2 regions of the Faecalicatena fissicatena genome follow, and region 1 is predicted to be linked to the other one. Evidence: predicted binding sites of a transcription regulator. Region 1 holds the regulator's gene; the other holds the start of a gene.
What was found. The regulator Rex, encoded in region 1, represses fermentation and respiration genes when NADH is low (regulators of the CRP and FNR family bind a similar motif). The targets are predictions, from matches to a motif close to ATTGTTAANTANTTAACAAT.

Region 2: a site for Rex is predicted at 3,406-3,425, ahead of H7U36_RS14485 (CD0519/CD1768 family membrane protein). Genes of this name have one in related genera too.

The regions. Positions count from the first base shown of each region.
Region 1 is NZ_JACLYY010000001.1:60,396-68,133, reverse strand. It holds gene alr (alanine racemase) at 1-739, opposite strand, end outside; gene H7U36_RS00315 (bifunctional ADP-dependent NAD(P)H-hydrate dehydratase/NAD(P)H-hydrate epimerase) at 743-2,239, opposite strand; gene H7U36_RS00310 (redox-sensing transcriptional repressor Rex) at 2,387-3,040, opposite strand; gene H7U36_RS00305 (ABC-F family ATP-binding cassette domain-containing protein) at 3,227-5,158, shown strand; gene H7U36_RS00300 (magnesium transporter CorA family protein) at 5,213-6,124, opposite strand; gene ppk1 (polyphosphate kinase 1) at 6,184-7,738, opposite strand, start outside.
Region 2 is NZ_JACLYY010000019.1:33,460-41,197, reverse strand. It holds gene dnaX (DNA polymerase III subunit gamma/tau) at 1-3, opposite strand, end outside; gene H7U36_RS14495 (6-phosphofructokinase) at 55-1,131, opposite strand; gene map (type I methionyl aminopeptidase) at 1,314-2,123, shown strand; gene H7U36_RS14485 (CD0519/CD1768 family membrane protein) at 2,219-3,382, opposite strand; gene H7U36_RS14480 (glucose-1-phosphate adenylyltransferase) at 3,646-4,785, shown strand; gene glgD (glucose-1-phosphate adenylyltransferase subunit GlgD) at 4,787-5,902, shown strand; gene H7U36_RS14470 (ABC transporter ATP-binding protein) at 5,965-6,759, opposite strand; gene H7U36_RS14465 (ABC transporter permease) at 6,772-7,710, opposite strand; gene H7U36_RS14460 (ABC transporter substrate-binding protein) at 7,735-7,738, opposite strand, start outside.

The DNA.
Region 1 (7,738 bases):
GCTTTAAGGGCACCAGTTCCTTTTGCACCTCCCCGGAGGGGTACAACCCATACATGGCGATGCCTGCCCGGACAAGATCCATGGCCGCCTCCGGCATGTCGATGATGCCGGCGCTGTTGGAGCAGTGGCACAGTTTAAACGCAACGCCCCTGTCCGCAAGCCGGGCCTTCATCCACAGGTATTTCTCCATCTGGCCCCGGGTAAATGCTTTATCCGTCTCATCTGCCTTGGAGAAGTGGGTAAACATCCCCTCCGCCTCAATGCCGGGAAGTCCGGCAGCCCGGGCAATGGCGTCCGCGCTCTCCTCGCTGATGAGAAAGCCCAGTCTGGACATACCGGTGTCCAGCTTGATGTGGATGTAAGCGGTCTTTCCCAGCCTTCCGGCCCTCTCGGAGACGTCCCGGGCCATCTCCTCCGTGTAGCAGGTCATGCGGATCTCCTGCCGGATCATCTCGTCTCTTTGCTCCGGGAAGGTGCACCCCAGCACAAGGATGGGCTTTTGTATCCCCTTCTTCCTGAGCAGCGCCGCCTCGTCGGGCGTGGCGGCCGCGTAGCCCCAGATGTAGTCCTTCTCCTCCATAACGTACTTCGCGATCTGGGCCGCCCCGTGGCCGTAGCCGTCCATCTTGATGACGCCGATCATCTTCGTGTCAGAAGGGAGTCTCCTTCTCATCATCTCCAGATTGTACTCGATCGCATCCAGGTCGATCCTGGCACAGATCCTGGTGTATTTCTTCATGCTCTATTCCTCCAGTCTTTTCAATACCGTCCCTACCGCGTCTGCCAGATCTCTTGCCAGCACACTGTATATGCCCTTCTCCTCCCGGGCCGCGTCCCCCGCAAGCCCGTGCAGGTATACGCCCAGAACCGCGCTGTCAAAGCAGGACATCCCCTGGGCCAGGAGCCCTGTGATGACTCCCGCCAGCACATCGCCGCTTCCGGCCTTTGCCATCGCCGCGTTGCCGGACAGGTTCACAAAGGGGTGCTCCCCCTGCCTGCACACGCAGGTCCTGGCGTCCTTCAGCACACAGGTGACACGGTACTCTCCCGTGAACTGGGCCAGCACATCCAATCGGTTCCTCTTCAGCTCCTCCACCGGCCTTCTTGTGACTCTTGACATTTCCTTCATGTGGGGCGTGAATACGAAATTTTCGTGGGGCAGCTTTCCCAGATAGCGGGTGTGCTCCGCCAGCAGGTTCAGGCCGTCCGCATCCACCACGCAGGGAACCTGCACGTTCTCCAGCGTAGTCTGCAGGATGCGCCTTGCCTTGTCACTTGTGCCAAGTCCGGACCCGATGCTGACTACGTCCGCCCAGCTAAGGAGCCTTAGGAGCTCCCGCTCGTCAAAGAAGTCATAGCAGCGGATGATGGCCTCCGGCAGCAAGGTCTGCAGGATGGTCCGGTTGTCCTCCGGTGTGTAGATCTGCACAAGCCCCGCCCCTGTCCTGTAGGCTGCCAGGGCTGCCAGATAAGCGGCCCCCGCCATGCCCTGGCTCCCGGCTATGATAAGGGCTTTCCCGTAATCCCCCTTGTGGGAGTCGGGCCGTCTCCTGGGAAGCATGCTCCCCGCGTCCTTCTCCTCCAGGGCGTAGGCCACCTTGCTGTCTCCCTCCAGGCCCGAGGTATCGACACCGATATCCCTCACGACCAACTCCCCGGCGTAATCCCGGCCGGGATCCAGGGTACATCCCAGCTTGGCGCACTGGAAGGTCACTGTCAGATCCGCCTTAAAAGCGCTCGTGGCCACTTCCCCGTTGGTGGTGGAGACGCCGGAGGGAACATCCACCGCGATCTTCACGCCTCCGGACCGGTTCATAGCCTGGATACAGGCGAGATAGCTCCCCTCCACCCGGCGGCTTAAGCCGGCTCCGAAAATGGCGTCTATCAGTATACTATATTCTCCTTCTTCGAAAGAGTTTCCCAGGACGCCTCCGGCCTCCTTGAAAAGCTCGATCTGCCTCTTTGTCTCCTCTGTGCAGTGGTCCGGATTTCCCACCATCACCGCAGTCACTCCGGCCCCCTTCTCAAGCAGCAGCCTTGCGATGGCAAAGCCGTCTCCCCCGTTGTTGCCGGAGCCGCACACCACGCACACGCAGGACAGGTCAAAGCCTCTGTCCATGACCGTCTCCACAAACGTGCGGGCCGCACGCTCCATCAGGATCAGCGACGGGATCTTTTTCTCCCGTATGGTATAGCTGTCCGCCGCCTTCATCTGTCTTCCGTCTGGCAGAAATAGCATAAAATCACCCTCCCTTTCCCTGCGCCACAGGCAGGTTCGTTTTTGAAGCCGCCGTCCCGCTGCGCTCAGACAGGTCCACGGCAACGCAAAAGACGTGTAAAGAAGGCCTGTCTCACACACGCCGGCTTTACACGTCTCAAAGTCCTGTTACTTCTCTGATTTTTTCTGTTCCTCTTTGTAACGGCTGATATTGTAGGACAGCCGCATCAGGCTCTCTGACAGGTGGACATTTTCAACGATCACATCATCCGGAAGATTCAGATCCGTATGTGCGAAGTTCCATATCGCCTTCACTCCGTACGACACCAACTGGTTGGCAACCTCAATCGCCTTTGCCTTCGGGATCGTCAGAATACCGATCTCTATGTCATTGTTCTTAACAAAGTCCTCCAGCTCGTCCATCATATGGATGGGCACGCCCCGGATCGTCATCCCCTTCAGTGTGGGATTGACATCAAAGATACCCTTGAGCACAAATCCCCGTTTTTCAAACGCCGCGTAGTTCGCCAGCGCATGTCCCAGATTACCGGCCCCGATGATGACCATGTCATGATCCTCCTCCAGGCCAAGTATCTTTCCTATCTCTGTGTAGAGATATTTTACATTATATCCATACCCCTGCTGGCCAAAGCCGCCGAAGTTGTTCAGATCCTGCCGTATCTGGGATGCTGTCACATGCATTTTCTTGCTCAGGTCGTTGGAGGAAATGCGCTCCACGCCGTTCTCCAGCAGCTCCCCTAAATAGCGGTAATATCTTGGAAGTCTACGTATGACTGCCTGCGAAATTTCTCTGCCTTCCACTTTATCCACCTTCCATTTCAGTTTCTCAGATTTTATTATATAGAATTGTTACAATAAAGTCAATTTATTGTTCTCAAAAGTTCCTCAAATCAGCGCTGACAGCCTTCTGGAAATTGACACGCCGCAGGTTCCCCGATATAATAGTTAAGGCTTTAAAATGCACGGTTTTTACGCAGGAGGTACACCATGATACTGGCATGTCACAATATAGAAAAATCATTTGGGGAGGAGGTCATCGTGCGCGACGGCTCTTTCCATATAGAAGACCACGAGAAGGCAGCCCTGGTGGGAAGCAATGGGGCCGGGAAATCCACCATCCTCAAGATGATCGTGGGGGAGCTGCCTCTGGACGGCGGCTCAGTCACCCTGGCAAAGGGCCGCACCCTGGGCTATCTGGCCCAGCACCAGGACCTGACAGGGGGAAACACGATCTACGAGGAGGTGAAGACCGCCAAGGCGCAGATCATCGCCATCGAGAGGGAGATCCGGCAGATCGAGGAGGAGCTGCCCTCCCTCCAGGGGGATGCCCTGACAGAGCGGCTGAACACCTATCACCGGCTGACGGAGCAGTTTGAGCGGGAGAACGGCTACGCCTACGAGAGCGAGATCACCGGCGTTCTGAAGGGACTGGGCTTTGGGGAGGAGGATTTCTCCAAGGCTGTGGACACCCTCTCCGGAGGACAGAAGACCCGGGTCTCCCTGGGGAAGCTGCTCCTCACCAGACCGGATGTGCTGCTCCTTGACGAGCCCACCAACCACCTGGACTTAAACTCCATCTCCTGGCTGGAGACCTATCTTCTGAACTACCCCGGGGCTGTGCTCATCGTGTCCCATGACCGGTATTTTCTGAACCGGGTAGTGACAAAGGTGGTCGAGATCGAGCAGGGGAAGCTGACCACCTACATGGGCAACTACTCCGCCTACGCGGAGAAGAAAAAGCAGGTCCGGGAGGCACGCCTGAAGGAGTACATGAACCAGCAGCTGGAGATCCGCCACCAGGAGGCGGTCATCGAGAAGCTCCGCTCCTTCAACCGTGAAAAGTCCATCAAGCGGGCGGAGAGCCGGGAGAAAATGCTGGACAAGATGGAGCGGATCGAGAAGCCGGCGGAGCTGAAGACAGACATCCACCTGACGCTGGAGCCCTCCTGTGTCAGCGGAAACGATGTTCTCTCGGTAGAACACCTGAGCAAAGCCTTCCCGGATCAGACGCTCTTCACTGATGTCAGCTTCGACATCCGCCGGGGCGAGCACGTGGCCGTCATCGGCGACAACGGGACGGGAAAGACCACTCTCCTCAAGATCCTGAACGACGTGCTCCCCGCAGACAGCGGCAGCTTCACCCTGGGGGCCAACGTCCACGTGGGCTACTACGACCAGGAGCACCACGTGCTCCACATGGAGAAGACTGTGTTCGAGGAGATCTCGGACGACTACCCGGATCTGACGGGCACCCAGATCCGCAACATGCTGGCCGCTTTCCTCTTCACGGGGGACGATGTGTTCAAGCGGATCGGAGATTTAAGCGGAGGCGAGCGGGGCCGGGTATCCCTGGCAAAGCTGATGCTCTCAGAGGCCAATTTCCTGATCCTGGACGAGCCCACCAACCATCTGGACATCGCCTCAAAGGAGATACTGGAAAACGCCCTGAACAATTATACCGGCACGGTCCTCTATGTATCCCACGACCGGTATTTTATCAACCAGACGGCCACCCGCATCCTGGAGCTGGTGAACCACACCTTTGTGAACTACATCGGCAACTACGATTACTACCTGGAAAAGCGGGAGGAGCTGACCGCCGCCTACGCGTCCTCCTCTTCCGCACCCGCTTCAGCGAAGACCGGGAAAGCCGCACCCGCTGAGACAGTGTCCGAGGCCAAGCTGAGCTGGCAGGAGCAAAAGGAGGCCCAGGCCAGGGAGCGCAAAAGACAGAACGACCTGAAGAAGACAGAGGATCTGATCACCAGTCTGGAGGAGCGGGACGCACAGATTGACGAGCTCATGGCCACAGAGGAGGTGTACACCAACTCTGTGAAATGCCAGGAGCTGGCAAAGGAAAAGGCGGACATAGCCGCCCGGCTGGAGGAGTTGTACGAAAAATGGGAGGAGCTTGCGTAAGGCAGGCTCCTCCCTCTTTTGTAATGCAGGCGCATATTTTATGGCATTTTTTCTCTATAATATTTTCTTCTTCTTGAAGATCAGAATACAGACAATGATGACGATCAGGCTCAGCACGATAACCCCGGGATAGCCGTTCTGCAGCTCAGGCATATCCTTAAAATTCATGCCGTACCAGCCCGTGATCAAAGTCAACGGAAAGAAGATGGTGGACAGGACGGTGAGGAACTGCATGTTGCTGTTCTGCCTTGCATCCACCTGAGCCTGGTACACGTCCCGCACCTGCTGGGCGTACTCCAGCAGGTGGGAGGTGCGGCTCATGAGTCGGTCTGCCCGGTCTGAGAGTGTCCCGAAGTATTTGAGCTGCTTTTTGGCGAAAAAGCCGTTCTCATTTTCCTCCAGCTCTCTCCCCATATCCATCATCTCGTCGTAATAGCTGCGCAGGTTCAGAAGCTTTCTCCTGATGGGCATCAGCTCCTGCTGGAAATTCTCGATCTTCCCCTGCATGGCGTCCTCCTCCATGTGCATCAGCGTCTTCTCGTACTGCATCAGCAGCTCCTGGTCCCTGCTCATGAACTCGGCAATGTAATTGTAGATAAACCGCTCCTTTGTCTCTCCCTGGTGAGCCTTTTTGCTCTTGATCCTGCGGATCAGCCGCATGGAGAAATCCTCGTCGTCCACCAGCACCACATGATTCTGGTTGATGAAAAAATAGATCCGGTAGCGGCTTCCCAGCACATCCAACAGCTTGGGGATACACAGGGTCCCAACCAGGCACTCCTGCTGTGTCTCCAGCTTGCAGAAGCCGATCTGTCCCAGCTGGATATCATTTTCATACTGGATGCCGGACAGGTCGAGAACCCGCCTGGAGTTCCGGGAGTCGGTGAGGAAGACCGCGGGGCACTGCTCCAGCCTCCACGCCTCCTCGTCCATTTTTTCCAGCCTCTCTCCCATCTTCCATATCATGCTTCTCAACACCTTTTCTCTCTATGTTATGCGCTTTCCGATTTTATGCTTTTCCGATTTTATGCCTTCCCCGCCTTCTCGTAGGCCTCCTGGTAAAAATACTCCTGAGCGTTCAGGGGCTCCTCCCCCTCCTTCTGGGCCACATGTCTGTACTCCCCGTCGCTGCAGGCCTCCCTGGCCTTCTGATTGTCTCTCAGCATAGTGTCAAAAATGGACTGCAGGCGCTCCTTTAAGTCCTCCTGGAGGACAGGGGCAGCCACCTCCACTCTGCGCACCGTGTTTCTCGTCATAAAGTCCGCAGAGGCGATGTAGTACTTTGCCCGCTGGCCCCTTCCAAAGATGTAGATCCTGGAGTGCTCCAGAAATCTGCCCACAATACTGATGATCCGGATGTTCTCCGTGCTGCCCTCCACGCCTGGGATGAGACAGGCAATGCCCCGGATGATCATGTCGATCTTCACGCCGGCACAGGAGGCCTCGATCAGCTTGTCGATGATCTTCTTGTCTGTCAGGGAGTTCAGCTTCAGCCCGATGTAGGCTTCCTCCCCGTTCTGAGCCCGGCTGATCTCCCCGTCGATCATATCCAGCACTCTGTTCTGGAGGCACTTGGGCGCCACCAGGAGCTTATCGGACTTCTCCACCACCTCGCCCTTGGAAAGAGCCTGGAACACAGCTGACGCCTCCAGCCCGATATCCACATTTGCTGTCATGAGCGACAGATCCGTGTAGAGGCGGGACGTCTTCTCATTGTAGTTTCCGGTTCCGATCTGGGTGATGTACTCTACCCGGCCCTCAGCCTTTCTGGTGATCAGGCAGAGCTTGGAGTGGACCTTGTAGCCCTCCAAACCGTAGATTACCTGGCAGCCGGCCGCCTCAAGCCGTCTGGACCACTCGATATTGTTCTCCTCGTCAAAGCGTGCACGCAGCTCCACAAGGACCACGACCTCTTTTCCGTTCTCAGCCGCCTCTATGAGAGCCTCAACCACCTTGCTCTGCTTTGCCAGACGGTAGAGGGTCATTTTAATGGAGATGACGTTCTCGTCCTCAGCCGCCTCGCTGAGCAGGCGGAGGAAGGGCCGGATGGACTCATAGGGATAGGACAGCATCTTGTCCTCCTCCTTGATCTGCTCTATGAGGCTTCTTCCCTCCTGGAAGGCGGGGGATTTCTGAGGCACTCTCTTCTCAAAGAAGAGCTCCGGATTTTTCCGCAGGATGTCCTGTATCTGGAAGAGGAAGGACAGATCCAGGGGCGCCTGGCTCCGGAACACGTGGGTAGAGTCCAGATCCAGATATTTGCAGAGTGTCTCCACCACATCCCCATCCATCTCCCTGGAGAGCTCCAGGCGGACCGGGGAGAGCTTTTTTCTCCTCTTGATCAGGTCTGCCATGAACTCCCGGTAGTCCAGGTCCTCATCGTAGAGGGCGTCCGCGTCAATGTCCGCATTCCTTGTTACACGGATCAGAGATTTGGCCTTGATCTGGTAGCCGTCGAACACTCTGGGAATATAGTGGAGGATCAGCTCTTCTGCCAGCATGTAACAGCCCTCCTGCCCCCGCACTGGGATCAGCCTCTCCACCATGGTGTTGGTGCAGGGGATAATGCCAAGTCTCTCC
Region 2 (7,738 bases), on a different contig from region 1:
CATCTGCCGCACTCCTTCTTATCCTTATTCTTTCTGTCTGTCATGCGCATCCTTTTATTTGTCGCCAAAGCTGATGCCCGTCATCCTGGCCTCCTGGATGATGCCGGCCTCCGGGTCCACACATTTCAGCTTTCCTGCCACTTCCGCAAGGGGCACTTTCGTGATCTCGCCGCTCTTTATCCCCATCATATAGCCGAAATCTCCCTCCAGGATATGCTCCGCGGCAGCAGCTCCCAATCTGGTGGCCAGCACTCTGTCGTAGGGGCAGGGCGAACCGCCTCTCTGGGTGTGGCCCGGCACGGTGATCCTGACCTCCTGGTCCATCTTCTTCTGGATGCGCTCCGCGATCTCATAGGCCACAGAGGGATAATTCTCCTTCGCCTTCTTGGCCTTCAGCTCCTTTTTGGAGAGCTTTGCGTCATCCTTGGAGATAGCGCCTTCAGCCACAGCGATGATGGTAAAATGTTTGCCCTCGGCCGCCCTCTTCTTGATGGCCTCCACCACGACCTTGATATCGTAGGGGATCTCCGGGAGAAGGATGATATCCGCCCCGCCGGCGATACCTGCGTGGAGAGTCACCCAGCCCACCTTGTGGCCCATGACCTCCACGATAAACACGCGGCTGTGAGACGTGGCCGTGGTGTGGATCCTGTCGATGGTATCTGTGGCTATATCCACGGCACTCTGGAAGCCGAAGGTCATGTCGGTTCCCCAGAGGTCATTGTCAATGGTCTTGGGAAGAGTGATGATGTTCAGCCCCTCCTCCCTGAGCAGATTGGCCGTCTTGTGGGTCCCGTTCCCTCCCAGGATCACAAGGCAGTCCAGATTCAGCTTGTGGTAAGTGTGCTTCATGGCCTCCACCTTGTCAAGCCCGTTCTCATCCGGCACACGCATCAGCTTAAAGGGCTGCCTGGAGGTTCCAAGGATAGTCCCTCCCCTTGTCAGGATCCCGGAAAAATCTCTGGAAGTCAGCATCTGAAAGTTCGAGTATATCAGTCCTTTATAGCCATCTTTAAATCCGTAGATCTCAACGTCATCCCTCTTTGAGCAAACTCCTTTTACAACCCCGCGCATGGCAGCGTTCAGCGCCTGGCAGTCTCCTCCGCTGGTAAGCATCCCAATCCGTAACATAATCCGGTCGCTCCTTTCCTTCTTTGATATTTCCAGTTAAGTATACCCTATTTTTAAAAACAGCACAAGAAAAACCGGGCGCAGTCCTCCCTCCTCCCTTTACGTTCCGAAAAAAAACGAGTATACTGTTAGCGGAACGCCCTGCGTTTCCGGAAATCAAACAGAAAGCTGGTAACGAACCTATGGATAAACTGGACATCAAACTCTGGTCTCTGGCCGCCAAAGGCGAGATTGTCCCGGACAGGTCCCTTCTCAAAACCCCGGAGCAGATAAGGGAGATCAGAAGGAGCGCCGACCTGAACACGGCGGTTCTGGACCATGTGGCCGCCCACATAAAGGCGGGCATGAGCACCGCCGAGATAGACAGGCTGGTGTACGACTACACCGTCTCTCACGGAGGCATCCCCGCCCCGCTCAATTACGAAGGGTTTCCGAAAAGCGTGTGCACTTCCATCAACAATGTGATCTGCCACGGCATACCGGATGGGAACGAGATCCTCAGAGAGGGAGACATCATCAACGTGGATGTCTCTACTATATTAAATGGATATTTCTCCGACGCCTCCCGCATGTTCACCATCGGGGAGGTAAGCCCCCGGGCCGAGAAGCTGGTGCGGGTCACAAAGGAGTGCGTGGAACTTGGCCTCTCCGCCGCAAAGCCCTGGGGTCACTTAGGCGATATCGCCTGGGCCATCAATTCCCACGCACAGGCCAACGGCTACTCTGTGGTGGAGGACATCGGCGGCCACGGCATCGGCCTGGAGTTCCACGAGGAACCCTTCGTCAGCTACGTCACGCCCAAGGGAAGCGAGATGGTCCTGGTGCCCGGCATGATGTTCACCATCGAGCCCATGATCAACGAGGGGAGTCCGGACTTTTTCATCGACGAGGAGAACGGCTGGACTGTCTACACCATCGATGACGGCCTGTCCGCCCAGGTAGAGTACATGGTGCTTGTCACCGAGACCGGCGTGGAGGTCCTGACAAAATAAAAAAAGCAAAACAAAAAGGACTGTGCAGGTGCATAGTCCTTTTTTGCTGAGCTGTATGTCTTTCCGCCGCATGTATAATAACCACGCCGTGGCCATTATATCATAGTTACCAGTTTGAACAGGAAGTTTGCCGCCACACCGGCGCACAGGCCGCCGATGGTATGGCTGATGATCGCCTTTCCCGTCATGTGCGGGCACTTCAGGGCTGACATCATTCCCACATGTGTGCTCAGGTAGCCGCTCCAGCACATACACATAGCTGTAAACACCGCGATGTCATTTGCATGGACAGACCCTGCGGACACCATGTCCGGCACAAGGCCGATGGCTGCTCCCGCCGCTCCCAGGGCCGTAACCGGCACTGCCACGGCAGAGGCGGAGGAGAACCCGAACAGCGGAGTCAGGATGAAGTCGATCTTCTCTCCCAGCCAGGGAAGGAGTGCCACTCCCTCGTAGGCCGCTCCTGTATATGTACCATCGGCAGAAGGGCCGTTGGTAAGCATCATCACGATCGTGCAGATGACCAGGACGCCGGGGATGATGGCCATACCCACATCCACACCGTTCTTTCCGCCGTCCAGCAGGGACTCCAGGAGTCTTCCTCCCACACTGCCACCTCGTACCTGACGCTTGTTGAGGAGGTCGTCAATGGACTCTCCCTCCGCCTCCGGCATGCAGTACTCTGTCACACCGAATTCCTTTTTTGTAAAGAGCATCATGATCCGCACGCTGATGATACTTCCGATGATAGCGCCCACATTTCCGATGAGGGCCGCCATTCCCACATTCTCTCCCGGAAGGCTGATGCCCAGCATGAAGGTGGTAACGATGAGTCCCATTCCAAACGCCGTCCCCAGGTTAGTCAGCGCCGGAAGCTGATACTTTTTGAAATACTTCCGGAAATTGGTGTCCTCCGCCAGGCCCAGGATCGCCGGGTTATCTGACAGATACGTGGTCATGATCCCCAGAGAAGCCGCGCCGGGCAGGTCGTACAGCGGCTTCATCAGCGGTGTGATCGCCTTGTTTACAAGCGCGATGACACCAAACTCCGAGAGGGCTCCCGAAACCGCGCCGGCGATGACCGCAATGGCCATGATATTGAACACCGTGTCGATCAGAAGCTGATAGGCTGTGTTCATAAGTGTCTGCATCATGTTGGCTCCGCCCATCACGGCCGCCAGTCCTCCGAAAATGGCAATAAAGACCGCCAGGAAGACAAACGCTTCCAGACTTACTGCTTTTTTAAATTGTTTCTGCATACTTTTCCCCATTTCTTTGTCTCTTTGTTAATTCAAAGACAATCAGCTCTTTCCCAATACCATACATTAAATTCACTCCAACTGCAACTTTTTTTCTACTCTCAGTTGATTTTTTTTAATTTTCCACAGATAAAAAAACTTATACCTCTGTTTTCACATCATTTTTTACAAATTTTCTTAATTTTTTTGCAAATTATTATGGAAAGCGCCGCCCAAGAATTATATAATATTGTATATCACAGTAAAGGAGGAGGGCGCATATTATGAAACAGAACAATATGTTAGCCATGATTTTAGCCGGCGGCCGTGGTTCAAGGCTGCACGAGCTGACCAATAAGGTTGCCAAGCCTGCCGTTTCATATGGCGGTAAATACAAGATCATCGATTTCCCCATCAGCAATTGTGCCAACAGCGGCATTGATGTAGTCGGAGTCCTCACACAGTATGAGTCCATTCAGCTGAACAGCTATGTGGCAGCGGGACGCCGCTGGGGACTGGACGCGCGGGACAGCGGTGTGTACGTACTCCCGCCCCGTGAGAAAGCGGACGTGGATCTGAACGTCTACAGGGGAACCGCAGACGCCATCTCACAGAATATTGATTTTATAGACTCCTACTCCCCGGAGTACCTTCTCATCCTCTCCGGCGACCACATCTACAAGATGAACTACGCAAAGATGCTGGCCTACCACAAGGAGCATGACGCAGATGCCACCATCGCCGTCATCGAGGTTCCCATGAGAGAGGCGAGCCGCTTCGGCATCATGAACACGGACGAGGAGGGCCGCATCGTGGAATTCCAGGAGAAGCCGGCCGAGCCCAAGAGCAATCTGGCTTCCATGGGCATCTACATCTTCAACTGGAAGCTGCTCCGCAAGATGCTGACGGCCGACATGAAAGATCCGGACTCCAGCCATGACTTCGGCAAGGACATCATACCCGCCATGCTGAACGACGGCAAAAAGCTGGTGGCCTACAAGTTCAAGGGCTACTGGAAGGATGTGGGGACCATCGACTCCCTGTGGGAGGCAAACATGGACCTGCTGGACAAGAACAATGAGCTGGACCTGAATGACTCCACCTGGAAGATATACACGGAGGACGCAGTGGCGCTCCCACAGTACATAGGTCCTGATGCCGAGATCGACAGAGCCTTCATCACGCAGGGCTGTGTCATCGAGGGTTCCGTCAAGAACTCCGTTCTGTTTACCGGGGCAAGAGTGGGCGCAGGCGCGAAGATCATCGACAGCGTGCTCATGCCGGGCGCGGAGGTTGCGGAAGGTGCTGTTGTCCAGCGCGCTCTCGTAGCTGACAACGTAAAGATTGGAAAAGAGGCACAGGTCGGCAGCGCTGACAGTGAGCATATCGAGCTGGTCTCCAAACGCGTAAAGGGGGTTGAGTAATATGGCGAAAGCATTAGGTATTGTAAACTTTTCCGGAAACCACATCTGGGTAGAGGGGATGCAGGCTTACCGCCCTATCGGCGCCTTCTCCTTCCTGGGACGGTACCGCGTCATCGATTTCCCGATCTCAAATATGAGCAACAGCGGCATTGACCAGATCCAGGTATATATCCGCAGAAAACCCCGTTCTCTGGCAGAGCACCTGGGAACCGGGCGTCACTATAACATTAACTCCAAGCGCGGAAGACTCCACATCATGTTCTCGGAGACAGGTCTGGAGCACGATATCTACAACAACGATATCGCCGCCTTCCAGGAAAATATGGAGTGCATCCGCAATGTAAACTGCGATTATGTGGTCATTGCACCCAGCTACATGATCTACTCACAGGATTTCAGCGAGCTGCTCCAGACCCACATCGACTCCGAGGCGGACATCACTCTCCTCTATCACTCCACAGACGACGCAAAGGAGCACTTCCTGAACTGCAACACAGTCAATCTGAACAAGCAGAAGGGCGTCCTGTCTCTGGAGATGAACCGGGGCACCGCAAAGAACCGTCACATCTTCATGGACACATATGTGATGTCAAAGGAGCTCTTCATCGACCTGGTGAGCAAGGCTCACAAGACCTCCTCCATGTACAGCCTGGCGGATATCGTGAACGTGGCCTGCGAGGAGCTGGATGTGCGGGGCGTCTCCCACCGGGGATACTTTGCCTCCATCACCGACTTCAAGAGCTATTATGACGCGAACATCTCCCTCATTGACTTCAAGATGGCTCTCAGCCTCTTCGAGGATGAGTGGCCCATCTACACGAGGACCAATGACTCCTGTCCGACCCAGTATTTCGAGGGCTCCAATGTAAAGAACTCTATCGTGTCAAACGGATGCCTCATCGAGGGGACCATCGAGAACTCTGTCATTGGCCGCGGATGCGTCATCAAGAAGGGGGCTGTCGTGAAAAACTGCGTGATCCTTCCCCATGTCATCGTGGACACGGATGTCCACCTGGAGAACATTGTGGCGGACAAGCACGCAAAAATTACTCACGTGAAAGAGGTTGTGGCTGACCCCAATGAACCGGGATACATCAGAAGAAACGATATCATTTAAAAAGGCATAAAAAAGAAGCCCGTCATCTGTCGGGCTTCTTTTTTTCATATCCTGTATCCGCTCTACCCCAGCATCATCCTGTCGTTGTCCAGCTCTCCGCCGCTGACCTCCTCGAATTTCTTCAGCAGGTCAGACACATGGAGCTGCCGCTTCTCCTCGCCGGACACATCGTAGATGACGCGTCCCTCGTGCATCATGATGAGGCGGTTGCCATGGGCGATGGCGTCCTTCATGTTGTGGGTGACCATCATGGCTGTGAGCTGGTTCTCCTCGATAATCTTGTCGGAAATCTCCAGCACCTTCTTCGCCGTCTTCGGGTCCAGGGCCGCCGTGTGCTCGTCCAGGAGCAAAAGCTTGGGCTTCTTGATGGCCGCCATGAGAAGGGTCACGGCCTGCCTCTGCCCGCCGGACAAAAGCCCCACCTTGGTGGAGATGCGCTCCTCCAGCCCCAGTCCCAGAGCCGCCAGCTTTTTCTTGAACTCTTCTCTCTCTTTTCTGGAAATCCCCCATCTGAGTCCTCTTCTGTGTCCTCTCCTGGCAGCGATGGCCATGTTCTCCTCAATGGACATGGTGGAGGCGGTGCCGGTCATGGGATCCTGGAACACCCGCCCCAGATAGACGGCTCTCTTGTGCTCCGGCAGCCGGGTAATGTCCACTCCGTCTATGATGATATTCCCCTCGTCCACCAGCCAGCTTCCGGCTATGGCGTTCAGTGTCGTCGATTTCCCGGCTCCGTTCCCACCGATGATGGTGACAAAATCTCCCGGGTTCAGGTTCAGGTCCACTCCGTCGAGGGCTTTCTTTTCGTTGATCGTCCCCTTGTTGAATGTCTTGTGGATGTTTTTTATCTCAAGCATGTATCCCATTTCCTAGGCCCTCCTTCTCACTGCCCAGCGGCCTTTTAAGTAGGGCACAGCCAGGAACACCGCAACAACAAGTGCGGAGAACAGTTTCATATAGTCTGAAGGCATCTTCAGCCAGAGTACCAGCGCGTACGCCACGTAGTAGAGGATGGCTCCCACGAACACCGCAGCCAGCGTGTAGGCAAAGGCAATCTTTTTGCCCGCACAGAGCCTGCCAAATATCACTTCGCTGATGATCACGGCTGCCAGCCCGATGACGATGGCTCCACGCCCCATATTTACATCTGCCGCTCCCTGATACTGGGCCAGGATGCCTCCGCACAGGCCCACCAGGCCGTTGGATATGGTCAGAGCCAGCACCTTTGTATAGTTGGTGTTGATGCCCTGGGCCCGGGCCATCTGCGGATTGCAGCCCGTGGCCCTGATGGCAGCGCCCATCTCGGTCCCGAAAAACCAGTAGACGATGGCCACCAGGATCAGACATCCCAGGATCAGCTTCAGGAAGAAAAAGACTCTGTCATCTCCTGTCACATATCTGGAGGAGGCCACCAGCCCCTGCTGGGTCAGACTGATACCCTGGTTGGATTTCCCCATGATCCCCAGATTCACGGAATACAGGGATACCTGGGTCAGGATACTGGCCAGGATCCCCGGTATGCCAAGGCCCGTGTGGAGAAGGCCCGTGACCATCCCCGCCGCCATGCCTGCCAGCAGTGCAAACACGAGGGAGAGCGCCGGGCTCATCCCTCCCTGGATCAGCATGACCGCCGTCGCCGCTCCTGTAGCTAAAGACCCGTCCACTGTAAGGTCCGGGAAATCAAGGATGCGGTAGGTTATATAAACTCCCAGTGCCATAATGCCCCATATGATCCCCTGTGCCGCTGTTCCCGGCATTGCCCGCAGCAGCGCCAGGGGCTCCAGGGAAAGAAAATATTCTGCTATCATTTTTCTGCCTCTGCCTTTCTTCTCTTAT